DNA from 2 places in the Metabacillus sp. B2-18 genome. Region 2 is predicted to be linked to the other one. Evidence: a T-box and tRNA genes for the amino acid it is inferred to sense, from the RefSeq annotation. Region 2 holds a T-box; the other holds one or more tRNA genes.

Region 1 (8,982 bases), 1.8 Mb from region 2:
CGCTCCACCAGTCCTTACGGTCTGGCTTCACAGCCCTTAGAACGCTCTCCTACCACTGTTCTAAAAGAACAGTCCACAGCTTCGGTGATACGTTTAGCCCCGGTACATTTTCGGCGCAGAGTCACTCGACCAGTGAGCTATTACGCACTCTTTAAATGGTGGCTGCTTCTAAGCCAACATCCTGGTTGTCTAAGCAACTCCACATCCTTTTCCACTTAACGTATACTTTGGGACCTTAGCTGGTGGTCTGGGCTGTTTCCCTCTTGACTACGGATCTTATCACTCGCAGTCTGACTCCTGAACATAAGTCTTTGGCATTCGGAGTTTGACTGAATTCGGTAACCCGATGGGGGCCCCTAGTCCAATCAGTGCTCTACCTCCAAGACTCTCATTTCAAGGCTAGCCCTAAAGCTATTTCGGAGAGAACCAGCTATCTCCAAGTTCGATTGGAATTTCTCCGCTACCCACACCTCATCCCCGCACTTTTCAACGTGCGTGGGTTCGGGCCTCCATTCAGTGTTACCTGAACTTCACCCTGGACATGGGTAGATCACCTGGTTTCGGGTCTACGACCACGTACTTATTCGCCCTATTCAGACTCGCTTTCGCTGCGGCTCCGTCTTATCAACTTAACCTTGCACGGGATCGTAACTCGCCGGTTCATTCTACAAAAGGCACGCCATTACCCATTAACGGGCTTTGACTACTTGTAGGCACACGGTTTCAGGATCTCTTTCACTCCCCTTCCGGGGTGCTTTTCACCTTTCCCTCACGGTACTGGTTCACTATCGGTCACTAGGGAGTATTTAGCCTTGGGAGATGGTCCTCCCTGCTTCCGACGGGATTTCACGTGTCCCGCCGTACTCAGGATCCACTCTGGAGGGAACGAAGTTTCAACTACAGGGTTGTTACCTTCTTTGACGGGCCTTTCCAGACCTCTTCATTTACTCCGTTCCTTTGTAACTCCGTATAGAGTGTCCTACAACCCCAAGAGGCAAGCCTCTTGGTTTGGGCTTCTTCCGTTTCGCTCGCCGCTACTCAGGAAATCGCGTTTGCTTTCTCTTCCTCCGGGTACTTAGATGTTTCAGTTCCCCGGGTCTGCCATCATCACCCTATGTATTCAGGTGAAGATACTACTCCATTACGAGCAGTGGGTTTCCCCATTCGGAAATCTCCGGATCAAAGCTTACTTACAGCTCCCCGAAGCATATCGGTGTTAGTACCGTCCTTCATCGGCTCCTAGTGCCAAGGCATCCACCGTGCGCCCTTAACAACTTAACCTTTGACATCGAAGATGTCGTTTAAATCAATTATTAAGAGAATCACTAAACTAAGCGTTTAAACTCAGTGAATTACTTGAATTGTTTTCGTTATCTAGTTTTCAAGGAACATAAAACACAGGATGTTCAAATGCACTTTGCATTTAGACTCCTATGTATTGAGTCTTACTCATATAGAAAGATCAGAATGATCTCTCAAAACTAAACAAAATACCAAGCGTGCTCCATTTTCCTTAGAAAGGAGGTGATCCAGCCGCACCTTCCGATACGGCTACCTTGTTACGACTTCACCCCAATCATCTGTCCCACCTTAGGCGGCTGGCTCCTTACGGTTACCCCACCGACTTCGGGTGTTACAAACTCTCGTGGTGTGACGGGCGGTGTGTACAAGGCCCGGGAACGTATTCACCGCGGCATGCTGATCCGCGATTACTAGCGATTCCGGCTTCATGCAGGCGAGTTGCAGCCTGCAATCCGAACTGAGAATGGTTTTATGGGATTGGCTTGACCTCGCGGTCTTGCAGCCCTTTGTACCATCCATTGTAGCACGTGTGTAGCCCAGGTCATAAGGGGCATGATGATTTGACGTCATCCCCACCTTCCTCCGGTTTGTCACCGGCAGTCACCTTAGAGTGCCCAACTGAATGCTGGCAACTAAGATCAAGGGTTGCGCTCGTTGCGGGACTTAACCCAACATCTCACGACACGAGCTGACGACAACCATGCACCACCTGTCACTTCGTCCCCCGAAGGGGAACCTTCTATCTCTAGAAGTAGCGAAGGATGTCAAGACCTGGTAAGGTTCTTCGCGTTGCTTCGAATTAAACCACATGCTCCACCGCTTGTGCGGGCCCCCGTCAATTCCTTTGAGTTTCAGTCTTGCGACCGTACTCCCCAGGCGGAGTGCTTAATGCGTTTGCTGCAGCACTAAAGGGCGGAAACCCTCTAACACTTAGCACTCATCGTTTACGGCGTGGACTACCAGGGTATCTAATCCTGTTCGCTCCCCACGCTTTCGCGCCTCAGCGTCAGTTACAGACCAGAGAGTCGCCTTCGCCACTGGTGTTCCTCCACATCTCTACGCATTTCACCGCTACACGTGGAATTCCACTCTCCTCTTCTGCACTCAAGTTCCCCAGTTTCCAATGACCCTCCACGGTTGAGCCGTGGGCTTTCACATCAGACTTAAGAAACCGCCTGCGCGCGCTTTACGCCCAATAATTCCGGACAACGCTTGCCACCTACGTATTACCGCGGCTGCTGGCACGTAGTTAGCCGTGGCTTTCTGGTTAGGTACCGTCAAGGTACCAGCAGTTACTCTGGTACTTGTTCTTCCCTAACAACAGAACTTTACGACCCGAAGGCCTTCATCGTTCACGCGGCGTTGCTCCGTCAGACTTTCGTCCATTGCGGAAGATTCCCTACTGCTGCCTCCCGTAGGAGTCTGGGCCGTGTCTCAGTCCCAGTGTGGCCGATCACCCTCTCAGGTCGGCTACGCATCGTCGCCTTGGTGAGCCGTTACCTCACCAACTAGCTAATGCGCCGCGGGTCCATCTGTAAGTGACAGCCGAAGCCGTCTTTCAATTTTGAACCATGCGGTTCAAAATATTATCCGGTATTAGCTCCGGTTTCCCGGAGTTATCCCAATCTTACAGGCAGGTTACCCACGTGTTACTCACCCGTCCGCCGCTAACCTCAGGGAGCAAGCTCCCATTGGTTCGCTCGACTTGCATGTATTAGGCACGCCGCCAGCGTTCGTCCTGAGCCAGGATCAAACTCTCCAATAAAGAGTTGATATAGCTCATAAAAGTTTGTACTATATAGTACGTTTTTTGTTAATCGAAATTAACATTTGCACGCTTGGTTTTGTTTAGTTTTCAAAGATCATTGTTTAACAACAACTTTATTATAATATCATTCTCATTTGAGAAAAGCAAGATATTTTTTTAAAAAGTTTTGGTGGAGCCTAGCGGGATCGAACCGCTGACCTCCTGCGTGCAAAGCAGGCGCTCTCCCAGCTGAGCTAAGGCCCCGTAATTTAGTTAATGGTCGGGAAGACAGGATTCGAACCTGCGACCCCTTGGTCCCAAACCAAGTGCTCTACCAAGCTGAGCTACTTCCCGAATATGGCGCGCCCGAGAGGAGTCGAACCCCTAACCTTTTGATCCGTAGTCAAACGCTCTATCCAATTGAGCTACGGGCGCTAATAATCTAAATTGAATTATAAAAACTATGGTGCCGAGGACCGGAATCGAACCGGTACGGTAGTCACCTACCGCAGGATTTTAAGTCCTGTGCGTCTGCCAGTTCCGCCACCCCGGCACTTACTATTGGAGCGGAAGACGGGATTCGAACCCGCGACCCCCACCTTGGCAAGGTGGTGTTCTACCACTGAACTACTTCCGCATATTAGATAATTAATTTTATCATTGCAAAAAATCTGGTGCGGGTGAAGGGACTTGAACCCCCACGTCATAAAGACACTAGATCCTAAGTCTAGCGCGTCTGCCAATTCCGCCACACCCGCAAGGTGTGTTAAATGGTGAGCCATGAAGGACTCGAACCTTCGACCCTCTGATTAAAAGTCAGATGCTCTACCAACTGAGCTAATGGCTCATTTAAGAAATGAGTAATATTATTAATAAAATGAATGGTGCCGGCGAGAGGACTTGAACCCCCAACCTACTGATTACAAGTCAGTTGCTCTACCAGTTGAGCTACACCGGCATATGGTAAGTTATTTTCGCTGGCGCGAAAAAACTATGGTGGAGGATGACGGGATCGAACCGCCGACCCCCTGCTTGTAAGGCAGGTGCTCTCCCAGCTGAGCTAATCCTCCATTATACCTGGCAACGTCCTACTCTCACAGGGGGAAACCCCCAACTACCATCGGCGCTGAAGAGCTTAACTTCCGTGTTCGGCATGGGAACGGGTGTGACCTCTTCGCCATCATTACCAGATATCTCATTCAATTTTAGCGACAAAAACTATTATATAATATTCTGTCGAAAAATCAATATATTTTTTGAAGAAAATATATTCCTTCAAAACTAGATAACGATTTACAATTCAATTCACGACTGAGTTTAACGTTCTTACATGTCCAGCTCCAGAAGCTAAATCCTACGGTAATTTCACTCTCTCGAAGAAGTCAAAGAACGACTTCATCTCGATCGCTCCAATTCCCTATGGATTTGAACGAGCTTCTTCCGCTTTTCTATTTAGGTTAAGTCCTCGATCGATTAGTATCAGTCAGCTCCACACGTCACCGCGCTTCCACCTCTGACCTATCAACCTGATCATCTTTCAGGGATCTTACTCACTAATGTGATGGGAAATCTCATCTTGAGGGGGGCTTCATGCTTAGATGCTTTCAGCACTTATCCCTTCCGCACATAGCTACCCAGCTATGCCTTTGGCAAGACAACTGGTACACCAGCGGTGCGTCCATCCCGGTCCTCTCGTACTAAGGACAGCTCCTCTCAAATTTCCTACGCCCACGACGGATAGGGACCGAACTGTCTCACGACGTTCTGAACCCAGCTCGCGTACCGCTTTAATGGGCGAACAGCCCAACCCTTGGGACCGACTACAGCCCCAGGATGCGATGAGCCGACATCGAGGTGCCAAACCTCCCCGTCGATGTGGACTCTTGGGGGAGATAAGCCTGTTATCCCCGGGGTAGCTTTTATCCGTTGAGCGATGGCCCTTCCATGCGGAACCACCGGATCACTAAGCCCGACTTTCGTCCCTGCTCGACTTGTAGGTCTCGCAGTCAAGCTCCCTTGTGCCTTTACACTCTACGAATGATTTCCAACCATTCTGAGGGAACCTTTGGGCGCCTCCGTTACATTTTAGGAGGCGACCGCCCCAGTCAAACTGCCCACCTGACACTGTCTCCCAGCCCGATCAGGGCTGTGGGTTAGAATTTCAATACAGCCAGGGTAGTATCCCACCGACGCCTCCACCGAAGCTAGCGCTCCGGCTTCTCAGGCTCCTACCTATCCTGTACAAGCTGTACCAAAATTCAATATCAGGCTACAGTAAAGCTCCACGGGGTCTTTCCGTCCTGTCGCGGGTAACCTGCATCTTCACAGGTACTATAATTTCACCGAGTCTCTCGTTGAGACAGTGCCCAGATCGTTACGCCTTTCGTGCGGGTCGGAACTTACCCGACAAGGAATTTCGCTACCTTAGGACCGTTATAGTTACGGCCGCCGTTTACTGGGGCTTCGGTTCAAAGCTTCGCTTGCGCTAACCTCTCCCCTTAACCTTCCAGCACCGGGCAGGCGTCAGCCCCTATACTTCGCCTTGCGGCTTCGCAGAGACCTGTGTTTTTGCTAAACAGTCGCCTGGGCCTATTCACTGCGGCTTTTCCGGGCTATTCACCCTAAAAAGCACCCCTTCTCCCGAAGTTACGGGGTCATTTTGCCGAGTTCCTTAACGAGAGTTCTCTCGCTCACCTTAGGATTCTCTCCTCGCCTACCTGTGTCGGTTTGCGGTACGGGCACCTCTCACCTCGCTAGAGGCTTTTCTTGGCAGTGTGGAATCAGGAACTTCGGTACTATAGTTCCCTCGCCATCACAGCTCAGCCTTATGTGACAACGGGATTTGCCTCGTTGTCAGCCTAACTGCTTGGACGCGCATATCCAACAGCGCGCTTACCCTATCCTTCTGCGTCCCCCCATTGCTCAAACGGTGAGGAGGTGGTACAGGAATTTCAACCTGTTGTCCATCGCCTACGCCTTTCGGCCTCGGCTTAGGTCCCGACTTACCCTGAGCGGACGAGCCTTCCTCAGGAAACCTTAGGCATTCGGTGGAGGGGATTCTCACCCCTCTTTCGCTACTCATACCGGCATTCTCACTTCTAAGCGCTCCACCAGTCCTTACGGTCTGGCTTCACAGCCCTTAGAACGCTCTCCTACCACTGTTCTAAAAGAACAGTCCACAGCTTCGGTGATACGTTTAGCCCCGGTACATTTTCGGCGCAGAGTCACTCGACCAGTGAGCTATTACGCACTCTTTAAATGGTGGCTGCTTCTAAGCCAACATCCTGGTTGTCTAAGCAACTCCACATCCTTTTCCACTTAACGTATACTTTGGGACCTTAGCTGGTGGTCTGGGCTGTTTCCCTCTTGACTACGGATCTTATCACTCGCAGTCTGACTCCTGAACATAAGTCTTTGGCATTCGGAGTTTGACTGAATTCGGTAACCCGATGGGGGCCCCTAGTCCAATCAGTGCTCTACCTCCAAGACTCTCATTTCAAGGCTAGCCCTAAAGCTATTTCGGAGAGAACCAGCTATCTCCAAGTTCGATTGGAATTTCTCCGCTACCCACACCTCATCCCCGCACTTTTCAACGTGCGTGGGTTCGGGCCTCCATTCAGTGTTACCTGAACTTCACCCTGGACATGGGTAGATCACCTGGTTTCGGGTCTACGACCACGTACTTATTCGCCCTATTCAGACTCGCTTTCGCTGCGGCTCCGTCTTATCAACTTAACCTTGCACGGGATCGTAACTCGCCGGTTCATTCTACAAAAGGCACGCCATTACCCATTAACGGGCTTTGACTACTTGTAGGCACACGGTTTCAGGATCTCTTTCACTCCCCTTCCGGGGTGCTTTTCACCTTTCCCTCACGGTACTGGTTCACTATCGGTCACTAGGGAGTATTTAGCCTTGGGAGATGGTCCTCCCTGCTTCCGACGGGATTTCACGTGTCCCGCCGTACTCAGGATCCACTCTGGAGGGAACGAAGTTTCAACTACAGGGTTGTTACCTTCTTTGACGGGCCTTTCCAGACCTCTTCATTTACTCCGTTCCTTTGTAACTCCGTATAGAGTGTCCTACAACCCCAAGAGGCAAGCCTCTTGGTTTGGGCTTCTTCCGTTTCGCTCGCCGCTACTCAGGAAATCGCGTTTGCTTTCTCTTCCTCCGGGTACTTAGATGTTTCAGTTCCCCGGGTCTGCCATCATCACCCTATGTATTCAGGTGAAGATACTACTCCATTACGAGCAGTGGGTTTCCCCATTCGGAAATCTCCGGATCAAAGCTTACTTACAGCTCCCCGAAGCATATCGGTGTTAGTACCGTCCTTCATCGGCTCCTAGTGCCAAGGCATCCACCGTGCGCCCTTAACAACTTAACCTTTGACATCGAAGATGTCGTTTAAATCAATTATTAAGAGAATCACTAAACTAAGCGTTTAAACTCAGTGAATTACTTGAATTGTTTTCGTTATCTAGTTTTCAAGGAACATAGTAAAGAAAGATCAGAATGATCTCTCAAAACTAAACAAAATACCAAGCGTGCTTCATTTTCCTTAGAAAGGAGGTGATCCAGCCGCACCTTCCGATACGGCTACCTTGTTACGACTTCACCCCAATCATCTGTCCCACCTTAGGCGGCTGGCTCCTTACGGTTACCCCACCGACTTCGGGTGTTACAAACTCTCGTGGTGTGACGGGCGGTGTGTACAAGGCCCGGGAACGTATTCACCGCGGCATGCTGATCCGCGATTACTAGCGATTCCGGCTTCATGCAGGCGAGTTGCAGCCTGCAATCCGAACTGAGAATGGTTTTATGGGATTGGCTTGACCTCGCGGTCTTGCAGCCCTTTGTACCATCCATTGTAGCACGTGTGTAGCCCAGGTCATAAGGGGCATGATGATTTGACGTCATCCCCACCTTCCTCCGGTTTGTCACCGGCAGTCACCTTAGAGTGCCCAACTGAATGCTGGCAACTAAGATCAAGGGTTGCGCTCGTTGCGGGACTTAACCCAACATCTCACGACACGAGCTGACGACAACCATGCACCACCTGTCACTTCGTCCCCCGAAGGGGAACCTTCTATCTCTAGAAGTAGCGAAGGATGTCAAGACCTGGTAAGGTTCTTCGCGTTGCTTCGAATTAAACCACATGCTCCACCGCTTGTGCGGGCCCCCGTCAATTCCTTTGAGTTTCAGTCTTGCGACCGTACTCCCCAGGCGGAGTGCTTAATGCGTTTGCTGCAGCACTAAAGGGCGGAAACCCTCTAACACTTAGCACTCATCGTTTACGGCGTGGACTACCAGGGTATCTAATCCTGTTCGCTCCCCACGCTTTCGCGCCTCAGCGTCAGTTACAGACCAGAGAGTCGCCTTCGCCACTGGTGTTCCTCCACATCTCTACGCATTTCACCGCTACACGTGGAATTCCACTCTCCTCTTCTGCACTCAAGTTTCCCAGTTTCCAATGACCCTCCACGGTTGAGCCGTGGGCTTTCACATCAGACTTAAGAAACCGCCTGCGCGCGCTTTACGCCCAATAATTCCGGACAACGCTTGCCACCTACGTATTACCGCGGCTGCTGGCACGTAGTTAGCCGTGGCTTTCTGGTTAGGTACCGTCAAGGTACCAGCAGTTACTCTGGTACTTGTTCTTCCCTAACAACAGAACTTTACGACCCGAAGGCCTTCATCGTTCACGCGGCGTTGCTCCGTCAGACTTTCGTCCATTGCGGAAGATTCCCTACTGCTGCCTCCCGTAGGAGTCTGGGCCGTGTCTCAGTCCCAGTGTGGCCGATCACCCTCTCAGGTCGGCTACGCATCGTCGCCTTGGTGAGCCGTTACCTCACCAACTAGCTAATGCGCCGCGGGTCCATCTGTAAGTGACAGCCGAAGCCGTCTTTCAATTTTGAACCATGCGGTTCAAAATA
Region 2 (8,982 bases):
CACAACTCTTGCTAGATTTGCAATCACGCCAAACTATGTGTTTGACCTTGAAGCAACAGAAGAACAAAGACAGTTAGCTGTAGATAGTGTAAAAGAAGCGCAAATAAAACAAGGGCAAATTTTAGTAGAAGAAGATGAACTCATTAACCGTGAAGTTTATCGAAAACTTGGCCTTGTTGGTTTATTAGATGATCATCAATCTTTTAAACCATTTTTGGGACTCGGTTTATTTATTCTACTAATTTTGGCTGCGGTTGTTTATTTTTTCGAAAAGAAAGACAGTCCGATTTCAAGAAAAAACAATTCTTTGTTATTATATTGTTTAATCTTTGCTATTACGATTTTATTAATGAAAATTGTCAGCTTATTTCAAAAGATTGATTATACACATATTGGTTATATCGTTCCGGTTGCAATGGGAGTGATGCTGGTTAAATTATTATTAAATGAACGATTAGCCATTTTAACTAGTATGATCTTTGCTGTTTGTGGAAGTGTTATATTTAATGAAGGAATAACAGGCAATTTTAACTTTTCTATCGGAATTTATTATCTTTTTGGCTGTCTTGCAGGGGTGTTGTTTTTAGGTGAACATAACCTGCGTTCAAAAATCTTACAGGCAGGTTTATTTGTTGCTGGAATCAATGTGCTAGCTCTTACAGCCATTATGCTTATTCGTAATGGTGGATATTCTAATATGGAAATATCCTCGTATTTTGTAATGGCATGTGCGTCAGGTCTTGTGTCTTCGGTATTGACGATAGGTTTTATGCCATTTTTTGAAACAGGTTTTGGCATACTATCAACGATGAAGCTAATTGAGTTGGCCAATCCTAATCACCCTTTACTAAGGAAAATTTTAACGGAGACCCCAGGAACATATCATCATAGTGTTATGGTTGCTAATTTATCAGAATCTGCTTGTGAAGCTATTGGTGCAAATGGACTTCTTGCAAGGGTGGCTGCTTATTATCATGATATTGGAAAAACAAAACGTCCACAGTATTTTATTGAAAATCAGATGAATATTGAAAATCCACATAATAAGCTATCTGCACAACTTAGTAAAAATATCATCATTTCCCATGTTACAGATGGCGTGGAAATGTTAAGAAAGCATAAAATGCCAAAGGAATTTGTTGACATAGCTGAACAGCACCATGGGACAACACTTTTAAAGTATTTTTATCATCAGGCTAAGCAAACGAATGATTCCATCTATGAGGAGGAGTTCCGTTACCCAGGTCCAAAGCCACAAACAAAAGAAATTGCGATTATCTCGATTGCGGATAGTGTAGAAGCTGCAGTACGCTCTATGTCAAACCCTACTCCTGAAAAGATTGAAAAGCTGGTCAGGTCAATAATTTCTGATCGATTACAAGATAATCAGTTAGATGAATGTGATATAACATTAAAGGAACTGGATATTATTGCTAAGTCTTTTTGTGAGTCATTAAAAGGAATTTTCCATTCTAGAATTGAGTACCCTGAACTAACAAAAAAACAGAAGGTGAAGAAAGAATGAGATTATCTATCGATAGTCATGATGAAACAAATGAATTAACTGAAAAGGAAATACATACAGTTGAAGAACTCCTGCAGTTTGCTGCTGAACAAGAAGGTATAACAGAAGGTGCTGAGATCTCAGTCACATTCGTTACAAATGAACGTATACAAGAAGTAAACCGGGAATATCGAGACAAAGATCAACCTACAGATGTTATTTCATTTGCTTTAGAAGAGATGGGAGAAGGCGAGGTTGAAATTGTAGGTATAGATCAGCCTAGAATGCTTGGAGATATCATTATATCGATTCCTCGTGCCAAAGAACAGGCTCAGGAATATGGTCATTCATTTATGAGGGAGCTGGGGTTTTTAGCCGTACATGGTTTTCTTCATCTTTTAGGTTATGATCATATGACAGAAGCTGATGAAAAAGAGATGTTTACTAAACAAAAGGATATTTTAAATCAATATGGACTTAAAAGATCCGAAACTATCTGAATGGAAGCGTTTTTTTAAAAGCTTTATATATGCCTGGTCCGGTATTACTCAAACCTTTAAATCCGAGAGGAATTTTCAAATCCATGTTTCTATCTCCTTCATCATGCTGATAGTGGGAATGATTCTTGGGTTTACAACATTTGAATGGGTCCTTCTCTTGTTTTTGCTCGGTGGTATGCTTTCGTTAGAATTGATCAATACCGCTTTAGAGCATGTTGTAGATTTAATTACACCAGATTATCATCCGCTTGCAAAAGCAGCAAAAGATGCTGCGGCTGGAGCGGTTTTGGTATATGCGTTTCTTTCGGTTATAATTGGTGTAATTATTATATGGAGTCATCTTAAATTATTTTTATAGCTATGAGCTGTCGAAGCGAGATAGCTTACCCATTTTAAATCAGGCCTCTTTCACTGAAAAAAGATTTTTATCTTTAAAGACAAACCTTTTAGTGTATTAAATACACTGTCCGAAAATTCTTACAATTAAATTACAAAGTTTGAATTAGGCGTGAAATTTAACCGGAAATTAGGTAAAATAAAAGAGAGAATTAGTCATTCTCTTAGAGAAAGGAAGAAAGATTTAGTGAACATTGAACAACTCATCGAAGAAGCGAAAGCAGCAAGGGAAATGGCTTATACTCCCTACTCAAAGTTTAAAGTAGGTGCAGCTTTATTAACAAAGGATGGAAAAGTTTATAAAGGCTGTAATATTGAAAATGCTGCTTACAGCATGTGTAATTGTGCTGAGAGAACAGCAATATTCAAAGCATATTCAGAAGGTGACAAAGAATATACAGCTATAGCTGTTGCAGCAGATACCGTTAGACCTGTTCCACCTTGTGGTGCTTGTCGTCAAGTTATTGCTGAGCTTTGTCCAAAAGATATGAAGGTTGTATTAACGAACCTCCAAGGTGATGTTTCAGAACTTACAGTTAGTGAATTACTACCAGGAGCTTTTTCGGCGGAGGATTTACATGAATCATAATCAATCTTTCAAATCAGGATTTGTATCAATAATAGGAAGACCAAACGTAGGAAAATCTACTTTTATCAACAGGGTGATTGGTCAAAAAATTGCTATTATGAGTGATAAGCCGCAAACAACTCGTAATAAAATTCAAGGGGTTTATACAACGAATCATTCTCAAACAATTTTTATTGACACCCCAGGAATTCATAAGCCAAAACATAAGCTTGGCGATTTTATGATGAAAGTAGCACAAAACACGTTAAAAGAGGTTGATTTAATTTTATTTATGATTAATGCAGAAGAAGGGTATGGACGTGGTGATGAATTCATCATTGAGAAGTTAAAGCAAACAAACACACCTGTTTTTCTAATTATTAACAAAATAGATCAAATCCATCCTGATCAACTGCTGCCTCTCATTGAAAAATATAAAGAGTTATATCCTTTTAAAGAAATTGTTCCCATTTCAGCACTGCAGGGAAACAATATTGATACGTTACTGCAACAGATCGAAGCTGTCCTACCGGAAGGGCCGCAATACTACCCGGAAGACCAAGTGACAGATCACCCGGAACGATTTATTATTACAGAGCTAATACGAGAAAAGGTTTTACATTTAACAAGAGAAGAAATTCCACATTCCATTGCAGTGGTAATGGATACACTTGAGCGCCGTGAAAACAATGCTGCAATATATGTTGGTGCAACGATAATTGTCGAGCGTGATTCGCAAAAAGGTATTGTAATTGGTAAACGTGGGAGCATGCTAAAAGAAGTAGGTCAAAGAGCACGAGTCGATATTGAAGCATTGTTAGGATCTAAAGTGTTTTTAGAGCTTTGGGTAAAAGTGCAAAAAGATTGGCGAAATAAAGCTTCACAGCTTCGTGATTATGGATTTAGAGAAGATGAATACTAAAGCGTTTAGGATGAAACAATAACAAAAAAATAATCGTATTCATGAAAAGCATTAGTAAAAATTGTTTAACATGAAATGAAGAAAATAAGGTCAAGATAACTATAAAGAAATTGGATTTATTGCTTGCTAGTCTTAACAACTGAAAGGTGGGGTTTATATGTTGGATTTTACCTGGAAGGTTTTTTCGCAAACAGGTAGTATTGATACGTATCTTCTTTTTAAAGAGTTAGAAAAGGAGAATGATGAAGGACCCGATTCTCAAGATGATGAACTAGCTGAACTAGATTTTCCAATTTCCTGATCTTGCCTGAACCTTTGAAAGGTGAGGGGAAATTTGCTTCAAAAATGTGAAGGAATTGTTATACGTTCTACCGATTACGGTGAAACAAACAAAATAATAACATTATATACGAGAGAACTTGGAAAAGTTGGGGTTATGGCAAGGGGCGCTAAGAAACCTAATAGTCGCCTTACGTCAATTACCCAACTTTTTACGTATGGGACGTTTTTGTTTCAAAAATCCAGTGGTTTAGGTGGTTTGCAGCAGGGAGAAACAATTTTGTCATTTAGAAGTATTCGAGAAGATATTTTTTTAACAGCATATGCTTCATACCTAGCTGAGTTACTAGACAAAAGTACTGATAATCTAGACAGAAACCCTTTTTTGTTTGAATTATTAAAACAAACCCTTCAATTTCTAGATGAAGATGTAGACCCGGATATTCTGATTCATATTTTTGAAATGAAGATGTTGCCAGTGTTAGGGTTGCAACCGCAGCTTAATGCTTGTTCTATTTGTGGTCAAAAAGATGGAACATTTCATTTTTCCATACGTGAGGGAGGTTTTTTATGTCATCGATGTTTTGAAAATGATCCTTATCGATTACAGATATCACCGATGACAGTAAAGCTCCTCCGTCTATTTTATTATTTTGATTTAAACCGATTAGGAAATATTTCTGTTAAACAGGAGACGAAGAATGAATTGAAAATGGTCATCAACTCCTATTATCAGGAATATACAGGTCTTACAATTAAATCAAAGCGTTTTTTAGATCAAATGGATTCTTTAAAGGGAAAGTTATAGAAGGACGTTGTTGACATTAGAACAATTTTCAATTAAGATGCAAATATAATTTAACAATTGTTGCGTTGAAGGAAAGAAGTAATTACGAAACCTCAATGATAGCGACCTTAGGATGGTGAAAGCTAAGGATTGATCCGTAATGAAAGGCATTCTGGAGCATACTAATTTAAAGTGGCTTATACATATAAGCAATTAGGGTGGAACCGCGGGCTAGCTCCCGTCCCTATGTCATTAGTTTGACATAGGGACGGGAGCTTTTTTAATTTTAAAGAGTGTTACCAAAACTGGTGTACTTCTAGTATTTAATAGAAACATCACATAAGCCAGGCCGTTTAACCCTAGAGCAAAAACTTGTTTTTTAAAAAATAATGGAGGTTTATGAAGATGAATATTCAAAATATGATTCTAACATTGCAAAAGCATTGGTCTGATCAAGGCTGTGTGCTTATGCAAGCATATGATACTGAGAAAGGTGCAGGTACTATGAGTCCTTATACGTTCTTAAGAAGTATTGGACCAGAGCCATGGAAGGTGGCTTATGTTGAACCATCTAGAAGACCCGCTGATGGACGTTATGGGGAAAACCCTAACAGACTTTATCAACACCATCAATTTCAAGTGATAATGAAGCCTTCACCAGACAATATTCAAGAGCTTTACCTTGATTCGTTACGTGCATTAGGAATTAATCCATTAGAGCATGATATTCGCTTTGTTGAGGATAACTGGGAAAACCCTTCACTTGGATGTGCTGGTTTAGGTTGGGAAGTATGGTTAGATGGAATGGAAATCACTCAATTTACTTATTTCCAGCAAGTTGGCGGGTTAGAATGTAAGCCAGTTTCAGCTGAAATTACGTATGGTATTGAAAGGCTGGCATCTTATATTCAAGATAAAGAAAATGTATTTGACTTAGAGTGGACGGATGGATACACAGTGCGCGATATCTTTTTAATGCCTGAGTATGAGCATTCAAAATATACCTTTGAAACATCTGATACGGATATGCTTTTTCATCTGTTCTCTACCTATGAAAAAGAAGCGATGAGACAGATGGATGAGGGTCTTGTCCATCCTGCATATGATTATGTTTTAAAATGCTCTCATACATTTAATCTTTTAGATGCAAAAGGAGCGATCTCTGTTACTGAGCGAACAGGCTATATCGGCCGTGTAAGAAACTTAGCTAGAAAAGTCGCAAAAACATTTTATGAAGAACGCGAAAAATTAGGCTTCCCTATGTTACAACAGGAAGGAGGAGTAAATCATGAGTAAGAAAGATTTATTATTAGAGATTGGTTTAGAAGAAGTGCCTGCACATTATGTGACAGATGCAATGAATCAATTTGCAGACAAATTAACAAAATGGCTTGATGAAAAACAATTATCACATGGCGAAGTGAGAACGTATTCCACTCCCCGTCGTATAGCTGTATTAATAAAAGATGTGCTAGAAAAACAGCCAGATATTGAAGAAGAAGCAAAAGGACCTGCTAAAAAGATTGCTCTTGATGAGAATGGCAACTGGTCAAAAGCTGCAATAGGCTTTACAAAAGGACAAGGTGCTTCTATTGAGGATATCTACTTTAAGGAAATTAATGGCGTTGAATATGTTCACGTTCAAAAATTTACAAAAGGAATAGAAGCAAAAACATTATTAACAGAGGCTAAACAATTAATAACGGGATTAACATTCCCAAAAAACATGCGTTGGGGAAGCCAGGAATTACGATATATCCGACCAATTAAATGGCTTGTAGCCTTATTTGGACAAGAAGTGATTCCTTTTGAAATTACTGGGGTAAAAACAGATTCATATACATATGGTCATCGTTTTCTAGGAGAGAAAGTTGAAATTGCGATGCCTTCATTGTATGAAACAGTATTACTAGAACAATTCGTCATTGCAAATCCTGTAAAAAGAAAAGAAGCAATAAGTCAGCAGCTATCAGATCTCGAACAAGAACATAACTGGGTCATCCCGGTTGATGAGGACCTGTTAGAGGAAGTAAACAATCTTGTTGAATACCCAACCGCTTTGTTTGGTAAGTTTGAACAAGAATATTTATCGTTACCAGATGAAGTGTTGGTTACAACGATGAAGGAGCATCAGCGTTATTTCCCGGTAAGAAGCAAAGCCGGAGAATTACAGCCTTATTTTATTACGGTAAGAAACGGTGATCAAAACCATCTTGAAAATGTTGCAAGAGGTAATGAAAAAGTGTTACGTGCGCGCCTTTCTGATGCAAATTTCTTCTATAAAGAAGATCAGAAACTCAATATTGGGGATGCCGTAAAAAAACTTGATAAAATTGTTTTCCATGAGGAGTTAGGAACTTTAGGAGAAAAGGTGAAACGAATTGTAAGCCTTTCTGGCAAATTAGCAGACCTACTTCAAGTACCTTCAAATGAAAAGCAAGACGTGGAAAGAGCTGCGTCTATTTGTAAGTTTGACTTGGTTACACATATGGTATATGAGTTCCCTGAGCTTCAAGGGAAAATTGGTGAAAAGTATGCGAGACTAAGCGGTGAAACGGAAGAAGTATCTAGAGCTATTAACGAACACTATATGCCGAGGCACGCTGAGGATGCAGCACCTGCTTCAAATGTTGGGGCAATTGTTGCATTAGCAGACAAATTAGACACAATTGTTGGATTTTTCTCCATTGGCAAAATCCCAACCGGGTCACAGGACCCGTATGCTTTAAGAAGGCAGGCAAGCGGAATTATTCAAATTCTTTTATCGAAGCAATGGACAATTGCTTTGCCGGAGTTATTTGAGCTAGCACTATCTTTTTATGGTGATAAAGGTTCTACTGAAGCGAAAGAAGAATTACAATCATTCTTTAGACTAAGATTAAAATATCGTTTAGCTGAAGAAAACATTCGTTATGACTTAAACGATGCAGTTTTAGAATCATCTATACTTGAAGTAAATTCACTTGTTGCACGTGCTAAAGTTCTTCAAGAGGCTTCGGTTGAACCTGAATTTAAAGAAACTGTTGAAGCACTGGCTCGTGTGATGAATATTGCTAAAAAAGGGAATAACTTAGATATTAACGAAGAGTTATTTGAAAGTGAACATGAGAGATCACTTTATAAGGCATATCTTCAAGCGGTTGAACAGTTAAACAACTTTAAAACTGTAGAAAAGATCCGAGAAAATTATGGTATTTTAGCAGAATTGAAACCGGTAATTATTGATTATTTTGATCATACAATGGTAATGTCAGATGATGAAAATGTAAAGGCGAATCGTCTGGCTCAAATGGTCAAACTATCTCAATTAATAGAATCCTTTGCAAAAATGAATGTCATTTTAGTAAAGTAATGATCAAATATGAAGGGACTGACTTAACTTTGTCAGCCCTTTTTCTTTAGATACAAAGGTATTAAAGCGGAAACAATATCTTTTCATTATAGGTAGATAGTATATAATCGACATATGGATAAATCCATTTGAAGTTTTATTTGATTTTTTAATGTGTTATACACATGAGGTTTAATGTTATTATATTAATTAAGATCTCATATAGATTGTTCTTATTAAGAGGTTCTTTGAACCGCTGTATAAGGTTGATTTAGCGGAAATGAGCAACCTTGCAAAATGTTTGGAAAAGCCATAATGAAATAATACATATCTAATAGTAAGGCGGTGAGTCTTATAGAATTAAATAAAAGGCAAGAACAAATTGTTGAAATCGTTAAAGCTAATGGTCCAATTACAGGTGAACAAATTGCTGATCAATTGAACTTAACGAGAGCTACTCTTCGTCCGGATCTAGCTATTTTGACAATGGCTGGATATCTAGAGGCACGACCACGTGTAGGATATTATTTCACAGGTAAAACAAATACCCATTTGATTATGGAAGAGCTAAAGGGTCTTCAAGTTAAAGACTATCAGTCCATTCCAATTGTTGTAAATGTTAATGTTTCTGTTTATGATGCCATTTGTATGATGTTCCTAGAAGATGTTGGAACACTATTTGTAGTTGATGAACA

The links. A T-box is a leader RNA that pairs with one kind of tRNA and senses whether it is charged. The one in region 2 lies ahead of glyQ (glycine--tRNA ligase subunit alpha), so its partner is inferred to be a tRNA-Gly.
Region 1: it has a tRNA-Gly gene. The T-box ahead of glyQ (glycine--tRNA ligase subunit alpha) is inferred to sense a tRNA for this amino acid. The anticodon was not compared.

Annotation. Positions count from the first base shown of each region.
Region 1 covers NZ_CP088245.1:93,928-102,909, reverse strand. The annotation lists rRNA gene LPC09_RS00545 (23S ribosomal RNA) at 1-1,281, opposite strand, end outside; rRNA gene LPC09_RS00540 (16S ribosomal RNA) at 1,518-3,067, opposite strand; tRNA gene LPC09_RS00535 (tRNA-Ala) at 3,238-3,313, opposite strand; tRNA gene LPC09_RS00530 (tRNA-Pro) at 3,327-3,403, opposite strand; tRNA gene LPC09_RS00525 (tRNA-Arg) at 3,408-3,484, opposite strand; tRNA gene LPC09_RS00520 (tRNA-Leu) at 3,514-3,602, opposite strand; tRNA gene LPC09_RS00515 (tRNA-Gly) at 3,612-3,686, opposite strand; tRNA gene LPC09_RS00510 (tRNA-Leu) at 3,722-3,807, opposite strand; tRNA gene LPC09_RS00505 (tRNA-Lys) at 3,821-3,896, opposite strand; tRNA gene LPC09_RS00500 (tRNA-Thr) at 3,932-4,007, opposite strand; tRNA gene LPC09_RS00495 (tRNA-Val) at 4,044-4,119, opposite strand; rRNA gene rrf (5S ribosomal RNA) at 4,125-4,240, opposite strand; rRNA gene LPC09_RS00485 (23S ribosomal RNA) at 4,503-7,433, opposite strand; rRNA gene LPC09_RS00480 (16S ribosomal RNA) at 7,612-8,982, opposite strand, start outside.
Region 2 covers NZ_CP088245.1:3,463,317-3,472,298, reverse strand. The annotation lists gene LPC09_RS17700 (HD family phosphohydrolase) at 1-1,525, shown strand, start outside; gene ybeY (rRNA maturation RNase YbeY) at 1,522-2,004, shown strand; gene LPC09_RS17690 (diacylglycerol kinase) at 1,976-2,362, shown strand; gene LPC09_RS17685 (cytidine deaminase) at 2,552-2,989, shown strand; gene era (GTPase Era) at 2,979-3,890, shown strand; gene LPC09_RS17675 (YqzL family protein) at 4,048-4,191, shown strand; gene recO (DNA repair protein RecO) at 4,225-4,977, shown strand; T-box leader at 5,034-5,205, shown strand; gene glyQ (glycine--tRNA ligase subunit alpha) at 5,362-6,252, shown strand; gene glyS (glycine--tRNA ligase subunit beta) at 6,245-8,308, shown strand; gene LPC09_RS17655 (transcriptional regulator CcpN) at 8,633-8,982, shown strand, end outside.